2 regions of the Streptomyces sp. NPDC050315 genome follow, and region 2 is predicted to be linked to the other one. Evidence: predicted binding sites of a transcription regulator. Region 2 holds the regulator's gene; the other holds the start of a gene.
What was found. Region 2 encodes HrcA, which represses chaperone genes, less so after heat shock. Its sites were predicted from a motif close to TTNGCACTCNGNNNNNCNGAGTGCNAA; they were not measured.

Region 1 (7,810 bases), on a different contig from region 2:
GTGCACCCCGAGCCGGGTGGTCCGGCCCTCGTACGTGACGCGCAGGCCCGCCGCCCCGTCTCTGGCGACCTCGGCGCCCAGTACGACGGCGCAGCACTCCGCGAACGCCGCGGCCCAGCGCTCCGTCAGGAACGCCGCCCGGTCGCCGCCCAGAATGCCGCGCAGCACCTCGGCCGCCACGTCGTCCGGCAGCAGCCGGAAGTAGTCCGGGGGCGCCCAGGGGGTGTGCGAGAAGTGGCCGATGCGCAGGTCGGGGCGGCGCTCGCGGAGCAGCCCCGGGACCAGCGTGAGGTGGTAGTCCTGCACGAGGACGGCCGCGCCGGGCGCCGCGGCCTCGGCGAGCGCGTCGGCGAAGGCGGCGTTGTACGCCTCGTACGCCGCCCACTGGCCGCGGAAGTCCGCGTCGAACGCGGGCTCCAGCGGCGTCTGGTAGAGCAGGTGGTGGACGAACCACAGCACGGAATTCGCGACGCCGTTGTACGCGTCCGCGAAGACCTCGGGCGCGATGTCCAGCATCCGGACGGACTGTCCGCCGGTGTCGCCGGGGTCCAGCAGCCCGTCCCCGGCGGCGGCCCGCCGGGCCGCCTCGCGGTCGCCGTCGCCGAGCGCTGCGCACACCCACACGGCCCCGGCGTCCGGGCCGATGGCGGAGAGGCCGGAGACCAGACCGCCGCCGCCGCGCTTGGCCGTCAGCGTGCCGTCCTCGCCCAAGGCGTAGGAGACCGGACCGCGGTTGGACGCGACGAGAACCTGGGCACCTGAGCTGGAGGAGACCATGCCGATGACCTAACCCGCCACAGATCCGCTCAAACGTGCGGCCGGGAGTGCGTCGCGGGAGCAGTCGCACGTCGGCGCCGCGCGCCGGGCCCGGACGCCGCCCCTCATGCCGCGCGCCGCTCCTCGTACTCCGGTATGCCGCGCATCGGCGGCCGCTCCTCGGTGTCCACATCCGTCGTCCGCGGTACGAACCCGCCCTCCTCGCCGCGGTCGAACTGGGTGAGCCGGGGCCGTACGAGGTGCCCGCGGGCCAGCCGCAGCTGCGCGGTGCGGTAGATCGCCGCGGCCATCCGGCCGAGCGCCTGCCCGTCCTGGTGCCGGTGCTTGCGCACGCCCACGTCCACCTGCGCCAGCGCGTCCAGGCCGACCGTGTGCAGCGCGTCGACCAGCAGGCCCAGCTCCACGCCGTACCCAACAGGGAAGGGCAGCCGCTCCAGCAGCGAGCGGCGGGCCGCGTACTCGCCGCCCAGCGGCTGGACGAAGCCGGCCAGCTGCGGCCAGTGCAGATTGAGCAGCGGTCGGGCCACCAGCTCGGTGACCCGACCGCCCTGGCCCGCCTTCGGGCCGTCGGCGCCCTCGCCGAGCGGCCGGTCGTACATTGCCTTCACGAACTGCACCTGCGGCTCGGTGAGCAGCGGCCCGACGATCCCGGACACGAAGGCGGCGGAGAACTCGCGCAGGTCGGCGTCGACGAAGCAGACGATGTCGCCGCTGGTGGCCAGCAGCGAGCGCCACAGCACCTCGCCCTTGCCGGGCACCGTCGCCAGCCGGGGCAGGATCGCGTCGCGGTGCACGACCCGGGCGCCCGCGGCGGCCGCGACCTCGGCGGTGCGGTCGGTGGAGCCGGAGTCCACCACGACCAGCTCGTCGACCAGGGGCACCGCGGCGGACATCAGATCGCGGCGGATGATCTCCACGATCGTGCCGACCGTGGCCTCTTCGTCGAGCGCGGGCAGCACTACGCTGACCGTCTGTCCCGTGCGGCTCTTCGCGGCCAACAGCTGGTCGAGCGGTCGGTCGGCGGCTGACCAGGAGCGGCCGGCCAGCCAGCGCTCCACCTCTTCCAGCACGTATCCGTCTCCTTTTGCTACTGAGTGTGAGCCATCTCGCGCATCGGACGGCTATCTCAACCGTCCATGCCTTCGGTTACAGTCTTGAACAACGCGGATGACCACCGCATGCCGGGGTCACCGCTGAACAAACGCCTGTGTTTCGTGCGCAGGCCATACCGCTCATCCAGAGGGGCAGAGGGATACGGCCCGTTGAAGCCCCGGCAACCCTCCAGCCGGTCTTGCCGCCAGGACGCTGATGTCCGCCGCGCGAGGCTCCCGGCTAGGGAAGGTGCCAAATCCGTCTCGCGGCGAGATGCGTCGCGAGGAAGATGAGGAGAAAGGGCCTCGCCTCCATGGCTGTGCAAGCTGCTGAAAGCACCACCACCGTCTCCCTCGGTCCCGCCGCCGCGCTGTCCTGCCGCGAGTGCGGTACGCGCTTCGCGCTCGGCCCGATCTTCGCGTGCCAGGAATGTTTCGGGCCGCTCGAAGTGGCGTACGACCTGCCGAGCGGCGACCCCGAGGGCCTGAAGAAGCAGATCGAGGCCGGTCCGGACAACATCTGGCGGTACGCGCCGCTGCTGCCCGTCCCCGCCGACGTGGCCGACAAGCCCAACCTCAACCCGGGCTTCACCAAGCTGGTCAAGGCCGACCGCCTCGCCGCCGAACTGGGTGTCACCGGCGGCCTGTACGTGAAGGACGACTCCGGCAACCCGACGCACTCCTTCAAGGACCGCGTCGTGGCCATCGCCGTCGAGGCGGCCCGCGCCTTCGGCTTCACCACCCTGTCCTGCTCCTCCACCGGCAACCTGGCCGGTGCGGTCGGCGCCGCCGCGCGCCGGGCCGGCTTCAAGTCCTGCGTGTTCATCCCGCACGACCTGGAGGCGGGCAAGGTCGTCATGGCTGCGGTCTACGGCGGCGACCTGGTCGGCATCGAGGGCAACTACGACGACGTCAACCGCTTCTGCTCCGAGCTCATCGGTGACCCGCTGGGCGAGGGCTGGGGCTTTGTGAACGTCAACCTCCGCCCGTACTACGGCGAGGGCTCCAAGACGCTCGCGTACGAGATCTGCGAGCAGCTCGGCTGGGAGCTGCCGGACCAGCTGGTCATCCCGATCGCCTCGGGCTCGCAGCTCACGAAGATCGACAAGGGGCTCAAGGAGCTCATCAAGCTCGGCCTGGTCGAGGACAAGCCGTACAAGATCTTCGGCGCCCAGGCCGAGGGCTGCTCGCCGGTGTCCACCGCCTTCAAGGCCGGCCACGACGTCGTACGCCCGCAGAAGCCGAACACCATCGCCAAGTCGCTGGCCATCGGCAACCCGGCGGACGGCCCGTACGTGCTCGACATCGCCCGCCGCACCGGCGGTGCCGTCGAGGACGTCAACGACGAGCAGGTCGTGGAAGCGATCAAGCTGCTCGCCCGCACGGAGGGCATCTTCGCGGAGACCGCGGGCGGCGTGACCGTCGGCGTCACCAAGAAGCTGATCGAGAACGGGCAGATCGACCCGGCGAAGTCGCTGGTCGTCCTGAACACCGGGGACGGCCTGAAGACGCTGGACGCCGTGGCGCCGACCACCGGCCCGACCGCGACCATCCGCCCGAGCCTGGACGCGTTCCGCGAGGCCGGCCTCGACAAGTAAGCGCCGCCCCGCCAGGCAGGCCCCGCACTCGTTTCCCCGGAACCCGGAAGGTAGAACCACATGAGCGTCAACGTCCGCATCCCCACCATCCTCCGCACCTACACCGGCGGCCAGGCCGAGGTCCCCGCCGAGGGTGCGAACCTCTCCGAGGTCATCGCGGACCTGGAGAAGAACCACAACGGCATCGCGGCCCGCGTCCTGGACGACCAGGGCAAGCTGCGCCGCTTCGTGAACGTGTACGTCAACGACGACGACGTGCGCTTCGAGGGCGGCCTGGAGACGGTGACGCCGGACGGCGCCAGCGTCTCGATCATTCCCGCGGTGGCCGGCGGCTGCTGAAGCCCGCTCTTTCGTAAAACCGGCGGCGCACGCCCTTAGTGCGCCCTGTGTGCGCCCCCTGTGCACCGCTTCGTGGGTGACCGCATACGCCTCCTGGAATCGCCCCGTCCGCAGCAAAAGCGGACGGGGCGATTCCATGTCGTTAAAGGCGATACAGTTGAGGTGAATCCTCTTCGCGCGCGTGCCCGACGCATATGAGAACGCGACAAGATGTGCTCAAAGTGTGTGCGCATTTTGTCGCGTTGATGAGCTATGCCCGGCCCGGCTTGCCCAGAATTATTGAGACTTCGCCGTAAATCGGCGAATGGTCGTGGGCAGAATTCTCGTCCGATTGACCTGTTGCGCTGGGCATCGGTGCAGATACATTCAGCGGCGGTCGACGCGTTCCGGCGCACACCCTCCTTGGGGGTGAGGTCTGACCCGGGTCCGCGGAGTGCGGTCCTGCGCAAGGGCCAGCAATAGGGGAGTTAGGAATGGCTCAGGGCACCGTCAAGTGGTTCAACGCGGAGAAGGGGTACGGCTTCATCGCGGTCGACGGTGGTGCGGATGTTTTCGTCCACTACAGCGCGATCCAGATGGACGGCTACCGCACCCTTGAGGAAGGTCAGCGGGTCGAGTTCGAGATCTCGCAGGGCCAGAAGGGGCCGCAGGCGGACATGGTTCGCGTGGCCGGCTGAGCGCCGACCGACTGCAGCGTACGGAGGCCCGTGCTCCCCGAGGGGGAGTGCGGGCCTCTCGTTGTGCGCGCGTGCGCGCCGACCCGGGCCCTTGCGGCGCCGCCGCGCGATCCCGCAGGGTGGGCAGAGGCGCTTGCACTCGCGGGGGCCGAGTGCTAATCATTGCGTTAGCACTCTGAAGGTGAGAGTGACAGAACTTCGGATCGGGCCGGTGAGGTCCGCGGCCCGGTGGGGCAGGGAACCACTGGGCTGCAGGCCGTCCGTCGCGGGCACCGGCGCGGTCCACTGCGTTTCCACCCCTGTCCGGGAGGACCACTTCACATGGCCAAGATCATCGCGTTCGACGAGGAGGCACGGCGCGGTCTCGAGCGCGGGATGAACCAGCTCGCCGACGCCGTCAAGGTCACCCTTGGCCCCAAGGGCCGCAACGTCGTCCTTGAGAAGAAGTGGGGCGCCCCCACGATCACCAACGATGGTGTCTCCATCGCCAAGGAGATCGAGCTCGAGGACCCGTACGAGAAGATCGGCGCCGAGCTGGTCAAGGAGGTCGCGAAGAAGACGGACGACGTCGCCGGTGACGGCACGACGACCGCGACCGTCCTGGCCCAGGCCCTGGTCCGCGAGGGCCTGCGCAACGTCGCGGCCGGCGCCAACCCGATGGCCCTGAAGCGCGGCATCGAGCGCGCCGTCGAGGCCGTCTCCGCCGCCCTGCTGGAGCAGGCGAAGGATGTGGAGACCAAGGAGCAGATCGCCTCCACCGCCTCCATCTCCGCCGCCGACACCCAGATCGGCGAGCTCATCGCCGAGGCCATGGACAAGGTCGGCAAGGAAGGCGTCATCACCGTCGAGGAGTCCCAGACCTTCGGTCTGGAGCTGGAGCTCACCGAGGGTATGCGCTTCGACAAGGGCTACATCTCGGCGTACTTCGCCACCGACATGGAGCGTATGGAGGCGTCGCTCGACGACCCGTACATCCTGATCGTCAACTCCAAGATCTCCAACGTGAAGGACCTCCTTCCGCTGCTGGAGAAGGTCATGCAGTCGGGCAAGCCGCTGCTGATCATCGCGGAGGACGTCGAGGGCGAGGCCCTGTCGACCCTGGTCGTCAACAAGATCCGTGGCACCTTCAAGTCCGTCGCCGTGAAGGCCCCGGGCTTCGGTGACCGCCGCAAGGCCATGCTCGGCGACATCGCCATCCTCACCGGTGGCACCGTCATCTCCGAGGAGGTCGGCCTCAAGCTCGAGAACGCCGGTCTGGACCTCCTGGGCCGCGCCCGCAAGGTCGTCATCACCAAGGACGAGACCACCATCGTCGACGGTGCCGGTGACAGCGAGCAGGTTCAGGGCCGCGTCAACCAGATCCGCGCCGAGATCGAGAACTCGGACAGCGACTACGACCGCGAGAAGCTGCAGGAGCGCCTGGCGAAGCTCGCCGGCGGTGTTGCGGTCATCAAGGCCGGTGCCGCGACCGAGGTCGAGCTCAAGGAGCGCAAGCACCGCATCGAGGACGCCGTGCGCAACGCGAAGGCGGCCGTCGAGGAGGGCATCGTCGCCGGCGGTGGCGTCGCCCTGCTGCAGGCCTCCTCGGTCTTCGAGAAGCTGGAGCTCGAGGGCGACGAGGCCACCGGTGCCGCCGCTGTGAAGCTGGCCCTGGAGGCCCCGCTGAAGCAGATCTCCGTCAACGGCGGCCTCGAGGGCGGCGTCGTGGTGGAGAAGGTGCGCAACCTGGCCGTCGGCCACGGTCTGAACGCCGCGACCGGCGAGTACGTCGACATGATCGCCGAGGGCATCATCGACCCCGCCAAGGTCACCCGCTCCGCGCTGCAGAACGCCGCCTCCATCGCGGCGCTCTTCCTCACCACCGAGGCCGTCATCGCCGACAAGCCGGAGAAGGCCGCCGCGGCCGCCCCGGGCGGCATGCCGGGCGGTGACATGGACTTCTGATCCACCCTTCCGGGACGGATCAGCTGTTCATCGCTGTACGAACCGAGGGCGGCACCCCCATCGCGGGGGGTGCCGCCCTCGGGCGTTTCCACGGCTGTCGTGGCTGTCGTACTGCCGGTCAGACGGACGCGGTCTCCTTCGCCGGGCCGTGGGTGCCCGGCCGGGCGCCGCCCGAAGACGCGGCCTGCACCGTCTCCTTGCCCGCGTTCAGCTCCGCGAGCATCTGCTTGCTGAAGCCGAAGAAGTACGTGACCAGGAAGCCGACGACGTAGCCCGCGAGGAGGCCGACGGCGTAGATGAGGGCCGTGGGGCCCAGGTCGTGGTTGCCCTTGAGGAGTGGGAAGAGGGCCCAGCCGGAGGGGCCGATGGCGGTGGAGCCGACGGCCGTGCCGAGCTGGTTCAGCAGGCCGACGAAGGCGCCGCCGAACGCGCCGCCGACGCAGGCGGTGATGAACGGCCGGCCGAGCGGGAGCGAGACGCCGTAGATCAGCGGCTCGCCGACGCCGAGGAAGCCGGCGGGGAGGGCGGACTTGATGGTCGTACGGATCGAGCCGTTGCGGGGGAGGCGGAGGTAGACGGCGATGGCCGCGCCCACCTGGCCCGCGCCCGCCATGGCGAGGATCGGCAGCAGGACCGTGTAGCTCTGCTGCTCGATGAGGGTGGTGTGGATGGGGATGAGGGCCTGGTGCAGGCCGAGCATCACCAGCGGGAGGAAGAGGCCGCCGAGGACGAAGCCGGCGAGCGCGCCGCCGTGGGCGAGGAGCCAGTTGGCGGCCGTACCGATCGCGGCGGACACCTCGCCCGCCGCGTACATCAGGCCGAAGATCGTCACCAGGCCGGTGAGCAGGACCGTGAGGGTCGGGGTGACCAGGACGTCCAGGGACTCCGGCACCCATCTGCGGCACCACTTCTCGATGTACACCGCCAGTACCGCGGCGCCCAGCGCGCCCAGTACGCCGCCCTGGCCGGGGGAGAGCTTCTGGCCGAACGCGGTGATGTCCGCGACGCCCGGGAAGACGATGATCGCGGCGACCGCGCCGCCGAGGATCGGGGTGCCGCCGAACTCCTTCGCCGCGTTGTAGCCGACGAACACCGCGATCAGGGCCATGAAGCCGGAGGCGATGGCGGTGAGCGCGGGGACGAGCGTGGGCAGCCAGCCGAGGTTGGTGAGCAGGCCGTTGATGCCCGCGATGATGCCGCAGCCGATGAGTGCGGGAATCAGCGGGACGAAGATGTTCGCGATCCGGCGGAGGAACAGCTTGAAGGGGGTGGCGTTCGCCGCCTTCCGGCGCGCCTTGATGGCGGCACCCTGAGCGGCCAGCTCGTCGGCGGTGGTGGTGGGGGCGGACGGCGACCCGGGGGCGGGCTCGGGGGAGGCCGGGGC
Region 2 (7,810 bases):
GGCCTCGCGCCGGACGCGGAGATCACCACGGAGGCGAACCCGGAGTCGGTGGACCCGAGGTACCTGGCGGAGCTGCGAGCCGGGGGCTTCAACCGCGTCTCCTTCGGCATGCAGAGCGCCCGCCAGCACGTCCTGAAGATCCTCGACCGTACGCACACGCCCGGGCGCCCCGAGGCGTGCGTCGCCGAGGCCCGCGCCGCCGGCTTCGACCACGTCAACCTCGACCTGATCTACGGCACGCCCGGCGAGACGGACGACGACTGGAAGGCCTCCCTCGACGCCGCGATCGGCGCCGGCCCCGACCACGTCTCCGCGTACGCGCTGATCGTCGAGGAGGGCACCCAGCTCGCCCGCCGCATCCGCCGCGGCGAGGTCCCGATGACCGACGACGACGAGCACGCCGACCGCTACCTCATCGCCGAGGAAGCCCTCACCGCCGCGGGCTTCACCTGGTACGAGGTCTCCAACTGGGCCACGTCGGAGCCGGCCCGCTGCCGCCACAACGAGCTGTACTGGACCGGCGCCGACTGGTGGGGCGCGGGCCCCGGCGCCCACAGCCACGTCGGCGGCGTCCGCTGGTGGAACGCGAAGCACCCCGGCGCATATGCGCAGGCGCTGAGCGAGGGCCGCTCCCCGGGGGCCGGCCGCGAGCTCCTCGCGCCCGAGGACCGCCGCGTGGAGCGCATCCTCCTGGAGCTGAGACTGGCGGCGGGCTGCCCCCTGGACCTGCTCGCCCCTGCGGGCGCAAAGGCAGCAGAGCGCGCGCTGTCGGACGGCCTGCTGGAGCCGGGCCCGTACGAGGAGGGCCGGGCGGTGCTGACGCTGCGGGGCCGCTTGCTGGCCGACGCCGTGGTGCGCGACCTGGTCGATTAGCCGGCCGGCGCCGTAACAAAATCGATCAGCTCCTCCACCCGCCCCAGCAGTGCCGGCTCAAGATCCTTGTACGAGTGGACCGAGCCGAGGATGCGTTGCCAGGCGGCGCCCGTGTTCTCCGGCCAGCCGAGGGACCGGCAGACGCCCGTTTTCCAGTCCTGGCCGTGGGGGATCGAGGGCCACCCCGGGATGCCTACCGAGGCGGGCTTCACGGCCTCCCAGATGTCGATGTACGGGTGGCCGACGATCAGGACGTTCGCGTCCGTGACCGAGGCCGCGATGCGGGATTCCTTGGAGCCGGGGACGAGGTGGTCGACGAGGACGCCGAGGCGGGCGTCCGGGCCGGGGGAGAAGGAGCGGACGATCGCCGGGAGGTCGTCGATGCCCTCCAGGTACTCCACCACCACGCCCTCGATGCGCAGGTCGTCGCCCCAGACGCGTTCGACCAGCTCCGCGTCGTGGCGGCCCTCCACGTAGATGCGGCCGGCGCGGGCGACGCGGGCGCGGGCGCCCGGGACGGCGAGGGAGCCGGAGGCCGTGCGCTGCGGGCCCCGGGGGCGTGCGGGCGCGGCGGAGGGGCGTACGAGAGTGACGACCTTGCCTTCGAGGAGGAAGCCGCGCGGGGTCATCGGGAAGACGCGGTGTTTGCCGAAGCGGTCCTCCAGGGTGACGGTCAGGCCCTCGGCCGTCTTCTCGCAGCGGACGACGGCACCGCAGTAGCCGGTGGTGACCTCCTCGACGACGAGGTCCGGCTCGGCGGGGACCTCGGGCGCGGGGCGCTGCTTCTTCCAAGGGGGAGTGAGGTCGGGGCCGTATTCTCTGCTGCGCATTCGACAGACGATATGCGGGGAGCGGGGCGCCCGTGCGGGCTATTCGGGCGACACGCCGAAGCGGCGGGCCAGCTCGTCGCGCTGGGTGCGGACGAAGCGGGCATCCACGACGGCGCCGTGGCCGGGGACGTAGCGGGCGTCCTCGCCGCCGAGGGAGAGGAGCCGGTCCAGCGCGGCCGGCCAGCAGGCGGGCAGCGCGTCCGGGCCGGCCTGCGGCTCGCCCGACTCCTCGACGAGGTCGCCGCAGAACACCACCTCGGGTTCGCCCGCGCCGCCCCGCACGCACACCGCCAGGTCGTGCGCGCTGTGCCCGGGACCGACGTTCGCCAGTAGGACGTGCCGGTCGCCAAGATCGAGCGTGCGTTCGCCGCAGACCGCGTGCTGCGGGACCACCAGGGTGTCCACCGCCTCGGCCGCCGCGTCCGGATCGGCCCCGTTCCGTACCGCGTCGCCGAGCAGCGCCTCCGGCTCGCGGCGCAGCAGCTCGGCCATCCCGGTCGCCCCGAAGACCGTCACACCCGCGAACGCCGCCGTGCCCAGTACATGATCGAAGTGCGGGTGGGTGAGGGCGATGTGGGACACCTCACGGCCCAGCACGCCACGCACCTGGCGGCGCAGCTCGGCGCCCTCGGCCAGCCCGGACCCGGTGTCGACCAGGAGGACGCCGGTGGCACCGGCCACGACGCCGACCGTGGCGTCCCAGTGCGGCAGCCGGCGTCGGGCGACCCCGTCGGCGAGCCGCTCCCACCCTGCCTCTTCCCAACTCGTGCGCATACCGCGACGCTAGCCCGGATACGCCGAAATCGCGCGCGGCCGACCGGCTGACCTGGGCGTATCCCGGGGACACGGACCGGCCGCGGCACGATACGGTGGCCCGCCGGGCCGCGCGCCGCGGTGCCCGGCCTTGCCCTGCCCGTGCTACCCGGCCGTACACTGGTTCAGGGTTTGGCACTCGGACCGGTCGAGTGCCAGGGACAGCCGGCCGGACCCCGGCCGGACAGGCGGCCGCAGCGGCCCAGGGGAGAGCGCGGGACTGGAGGTGTGCGCGATGCTCAGCGAACGCAGACTCGAAGTGCTGCGTGCCATCGTCCAGGACTACGTGGGCACCGAGGAGCCGGTCGGCTCCAAGGCCCTCACGGAGCGCCACCGGCTCGGCGTCTCGCCGGCCACGGTCCGCAACGACATGGCGGTGCTGGAGGAGGAGGGCTTCATCGCCCAGCCTCACACGAGCGCCGGACGCATCCCCACCGACAAGGGCTACCGCCTCTTCGTCGACAAGCTGGCGGCCGTCAAGCCGCTCTCCGGCCCCGAGCGCCGGGCGATCCACAGCTTCCTCGACAGCGCGGTGGACCTCGACGACGTCGTGGCGCGTACGGTACGGCTGCTCGCGCAGCTGACCCGGCAGGTCGCGGTGGTCCAGTACCCCTCGCTGACCCGGTCCACCGTCCGGCACGTCGAGCTGCTGTCGCTGGCCCCGGCCCGGCTGATGCTCGTCCTGATCACGGACACCGGGCGGGTCGAGCAGCGCATGATCGACTGCCCCGCGCCGTTCGGCGAAACGTCCCTGGCGGACCTGCGGGCCCGGCTGAACAGCAGGGTCGTGGGGCGCCGGTTCACCGATGTGCCGCAGCTGGTGCAGGACCTCCCCGAGTCCTTCGAGGCGGAGGACCGCGGCACGGTCTCGACAGTGCTGTCGGTGTTGCTGGAGACTCTGGTGGAGGAGACCGAAGAGCGGCTGATGATCGGCGGTACCGCCAATCTCACGCGCTTCGGACATGATTTCCCGCTGACGATCCGGCCGGTGCTGGAGGCACTCGAGGAGCAGGTCGTGCTCCTCAAGCTGCTGGGAGAGGCCAAGGATTCGAGCATGACCGTGCGCATCGGGCACGAGAACGCTCACGAGGGCCTCACTTCCACATCGGTCGTCGCCGTCGGCTACGGTTCGGGCGACGAGGCAGTCGCCAAACTCGGCGTGGTCGGACCGACCCGCATGGACTACCCCGGAACGATGGGAGCGGTACGCGCAGTGGCACGTTACGTCGGACAGATCCTGGCGGAGTCGTAAGTGGCCACGGACTATTACGCGGTCCTCGGTGTCAGCCGCGACGCCTCGCAGGACCAGATCAAGAAGGCTTTCCGGCGGCTGGCGCGCGAGCTGCACCCGGACGTGAACCCGGATCCCAAGACCCAGGAGCGGTTCAAGGAGATCAACGCCGCTTACGAGGTGCTGTCGGACCCGCAGAAGAAGCAGGTCTACGACCTCGGCGGCGACCCGATGTCCCAGGGCGGCGGCGCGGGCGGCGCCGGCTTCGGCGCGGGCTTCGGCAATTTCTCCGACATCATGGACGCGTTCTTCGGCACGGCGTCGCAGCGCGGGCCGCGCTCGCGCACCCGCCGCGGCCAGGACGCGATGATCCGGCTGGACGTGGAGCTGCACGAGGCCGCGTTCGGTACGACCAAGGACATCCAGGTCGACACCGCGATCGTGTGCACGACCTGTACGGGCGAGGGCGCCGCGCCCGGCACCTCCGCGCAGACCTGTGACATGTGCCGAGGCCGCGGTGAGGTCTCGCAGGTCACCCGGTCCTTCCTGGGCCAGGTCATGACCTCGCGGCCCTGCCCGCAGTGCCAGGGCTTCGGCACGGTCGTGCCGACCCCGTGCCCCGAGTGCGCGGGCGACGGCCGCATCCGGTCCCGCCGTACGCTCACGGTCAAGATCCCGGCCGGTGTCGACAACGGCACCCGGATCCAGCTCGCGGGCGAGGGCGAGGTCGGCCCCGGCGGCGGCCCCGCCGGCGACCTGTACGTCGAGATCCACGAGGTCGCGCACCCGGTCTTCCAGCGCCGCGGCGACGACCTGCACTGCACGGTCACGATCCCGATGACCGCGGCGGCGCTGGGCACGAAGTGCCCGCTGGAGACGCTGGACGGGGTCCGGGACGTCGACATCCGGCCCGGCACCCAGTCCGGCCAGTCGATCCCGCTGCACGGCTGCGGCATCACGCACCTGCGCGGCGGCGGCCGCGGTGACCTCGTCGTACACGTCGAGGTTCAGACCCCCGGCAAGCTCGACCCGGAGCAGGAAGAGCTGCTGCGCCGCCTGGCCAAGCTCCGCGGCGAGGAACGCCCGACGGGACAGTTCCAGCCGGGGCAGCAGGGGCTGTTCTCGCGCCTGAAGGACGCCTTCAACGGACGGTAGAAACCGTAGAACTGTGTGTACGCGTCACGGTCGCCCCGATTCCAGGGACGGCCGTGACGCGTGACACGATGTGGGCATGTCCACCGCGCTGACCGATCTGTGCCGCCACCCGATCGTGCAGGCCCCCATGGCGGGCGGCGCCTCGTGTCCCGAGCTGACCGCCGCCGTCAGCGCGGCCGGCGGTCTGGGCTTTCTCGCGGCCGGATACAAGACGGCCGACGGCATGTACCAGGAGATCAAGCAGGTACGCGGGCTGACCGACCGCCCCTTCGGCGTGAACCTCTTCATGCCGCAGCCGGAGCTCGCCGACGCCGCCGCCGTCGAGGTCTACCGCGAACAGCTCGCGGGCGAGGCCACCTGGTACGAGACCGAGCTCGGCGACACCGCGGGCTCCGCCGACGACGGGTACGACGCCAAGCTCGCGATCCTGCTCGAGGACCCCGTGCCGGTGGTCTCCTTCACCTTCGGCTGCCCCGACCGCAAGACCCTGCAGGCCCTCGACAGGGCCGGTACGTACACCGTTGTCACCGCCACCACGGCCGCCGAGGCACGCGCCGCGCAGGAGGCGGGCGCCGACGCCGTGTGCGTCCAGGGCATAGAGGCGGGCGGCCACCAGGGCACGCACCGCGACGACCCGCAGAGCGACGGCACCGGCGCGGGCGTCGGCCTGCTCACGCTGATCGCCGAGGTCCGCGCGGCCGTCCGGCTGCCGGTGATCGCCGCGGGCGGGCTGATGCGCGGCGCGCAGATCGCCGCCGTACTGACGGCGGGCGCGGCCGCGGCCCAGCTCGGCACGGCCTTCCTGCCCTGCCCCGAGTCCGGCGCCCACCCGCTGCACAAGCAGGCCCTGACCGACCACCTCTTCACTCGTACGGAGCTGACCCGGGCGTTCTCCGGCCGTCCGGCGCGCGGCCTGGCGAACCGTTTCCTGCGCGAGCACGGCCCGTACGCCCCGGCCGCCTATCCGGCCGTCCACTACCTCACCTCCCCGGTCCGCAAGGCCGCCGCCAAGGCCGGCGACCCGCAGGCCATGAACCTGTGGGCGGGCCAGGGCCACCGGCTGGCCCGGCAGCTGCCCGCGGGCGAGCTGATGGAGGTACTGGTGGCCGAACTGGCCGCCGCACGCGGCACGTTGCAGCAAGGAGCCACCTCATGACCGCACCGGTCTTCCTCGTCGAACCGGACACGCTGGCCGCCGCCGCACCGGGGGCGACGCTCACCCTGGACGGCCCGGAAGGGCGGCACGCGGTGTCCGTACGGCGGCTGCGCGCCGGCGAGGAGATCGTGCTGACGGACGGCGCGGGCACCGGCGCGTACGGGACGGTCGCCGCGGTCGAGGGCAAGGACCGCCTCGAGGTCGCGGTGACGGAGGTACGGACCGAGGCGGCGCCGCGGCCGCGCATCACCGTCGTACAGGCGCTGCCCAAGGGCGACCGCGGTGAACTGGCCGTGGAGACCATGACCGAGACCGGCGTGGACGCGATCGTGCCGTGGCAGGCGGCCCGCTGTGTGACGCAGTGGAAGGGCGAGCGGGGCGCCAAGTCGCTGACGAAGTGGCGCAATACGGCGCGCGAGGCCGGTAAGCAGGCCCGCAGGCTGACGTTCCCGGAGGTCGCGGACGCGGCCACCACGAAGGACGTGGCGGCGCTGCTGACCGGCGCCGCCTTCGCCGCCGTACTGCACGAAGAAGGCAGCGAGCCGCTGGCCCGCGCCGAACTCCCCGCCGACGGCGGCATCGTGCTCGTCGTCGGCCCCGAGGGCGGCGTCTCGCCGGAGGAGCTGGAGCTGTTCGCGGCGGCGGGCGCGAAGCCGTACCGGCTGGGGGCGAGCGTGCTGCGCACCTCCACCGCCGGCACGGCCGCGGCCGCGCTGCTGCTGGGGCGTACCGGCCGCTGGGACTGAGCGCCCGGCCGGTGCGGGGGTCAGATCAGGGTCGCGTCGAGCGTGATGTTCTTGACGCCCGCCAGGGCCTGGCTGACCGGGCAGTTCTTCTTGGCGTCCTCGGCCGCGACCTGGAAGTCCGCCTCCGAGAGGCCGGGTACCCGGGCCTTGACGGTCAGCGCGATGGCGGTGATGCCCTCGCCCGGCTGGAACGTGACGTCGGCCTGGGTGTCGAGCGTCTCGACCGTGTAGCCCTTGCCCGCCAGGCCGTTCGAGAACGCCATGGAGTAGCAGGAGGAGTGGGCCGCCGCGATCAGCTCCTCGGGGCTGGTCTTGCCGCCGGGCTCCTCAGCGCGGGCCGGCCAGCTCACGTCGTACGTACCGATCTTGGAGGACTCCAGGGCCACCTGGCCCTTGCCCTCCATCAGGTTGCCTTCCCAGTGGGTCCTGGCCGTGCGCGTCGTTGCCATGTGCGTCGCTCCCGTATGTGGCGGTGTGGCGATACCTGGTTGTGCGGGGCCCAGGTTAGTGAGGATCGGGACGGGCGGGGGAGCGCCGCGCGGAGTTGGCCGGAGCGGGCCTGTCGGGCCGTACGGCGGCGATGGCACGCTGCGGGGCATGAAGGGACGCGTGCGGGGCCGTTGGTTACGGGCGTTGGCAGCGGCGGGTGCCGCGGGTGCGGTGGCCGTCGGAACAGCGGCATGTGAGCCAACGGGTTACTCCAACACCTCGGCGATAGCGGTGACCACGGATCGCCAGGGGACCCGGGCGCTGGAGTGGGAGAGCGTCGACGTGCGGTGGCTGAGCTGTACGGCGTCGGCACCGAACGGCGGCGCACCGGCCGCCACGCCCGGCGCGGGCGGTGGCAGCGCCCGGGTCGACTGCCAGGGCGAGACGGCGAGCGGCGAGCGGATCACGATCCGGGGGCCGGTGACCAGGGAGGTCAGCGGCCGCTGCGTGGAGGGCAGGGGCCTGGTCGCGCGGGTCGGCGACCGGCAGATCTTCCGCACGGACACGATCGGCAACT

Region 1: groL (chaperonin GroEL) is a predicted target of HrcA. The motif match lies at 4,615-4,641, and genes of this name have one in related genera.

Annotation. Positions count from the first base shown of each region.
Region 1 is NZ_JBFAKN010000009.1:271,988-279,797, reverse strand. Features, by position in the region: gene AB0I82_RS30370 (trehalose-6-phosphate synthase) at 1-777, opposite strand, end outside; gene AB0I82_RS30365 (glucosyl-3-phosphoglycerate synthase) at 882-1,847, opposite strand; SAM riboswitch class I at 2,007-2,165, shown strand; gene thrC (threonine synthase) at 2,183-3,466, shown strand; gene AB0I82_RS30355 (MoaD/ThiS family protein) at 3,527-3,805, shown strand; gene AB0I82_RS30350 (cold-shock protein) at 4,279-4,482, shown strand; gene groL (chaperonin GroEL) at 4,804-6,426, shown strand; gene AB0I82_RS30340 (PTS transporter subunit EIIC) at 6,545-7,810, opposite strand, start outside.
Region 2 is NZ_JBFAKN010000002.1:808,679-816,488, reverse strand. Features, by position in the region: gene hemW (radical SAM family heme chaperone HemW) at 1-873, shown strand, start outside; gene AB0I82_RS10655 (DUF3097 domain-containing protein) at 870-1,703, opposite strand; gene AB0I82_RS10650 (MBL fold metallo-hydrolase) at 1,743-2,477, opposite strand; gene hrcA (heat-inducible transcriptional repressor HrcA) at 2,752-3,768, shown strand; gene dnaJ (molecular chaperone DnaJ) at 3,769-4,902, shown strand; gene AB0I82_RS10635 (nitronate monooxygenase) at 4,979-6,058, shown strand; gene AB0I82_RS10630 (16S rRNA (uracil(1498)-N(3))-methyltransferase) at 6,055-6,804, shown strand; gene AB0I82_RS10625 (OsmC family protein) at 6,825-7,253, opposite strand; gene AB0I82_RS10620 (hypothetical protein) at 7,525-7,810, shown strand, end outside.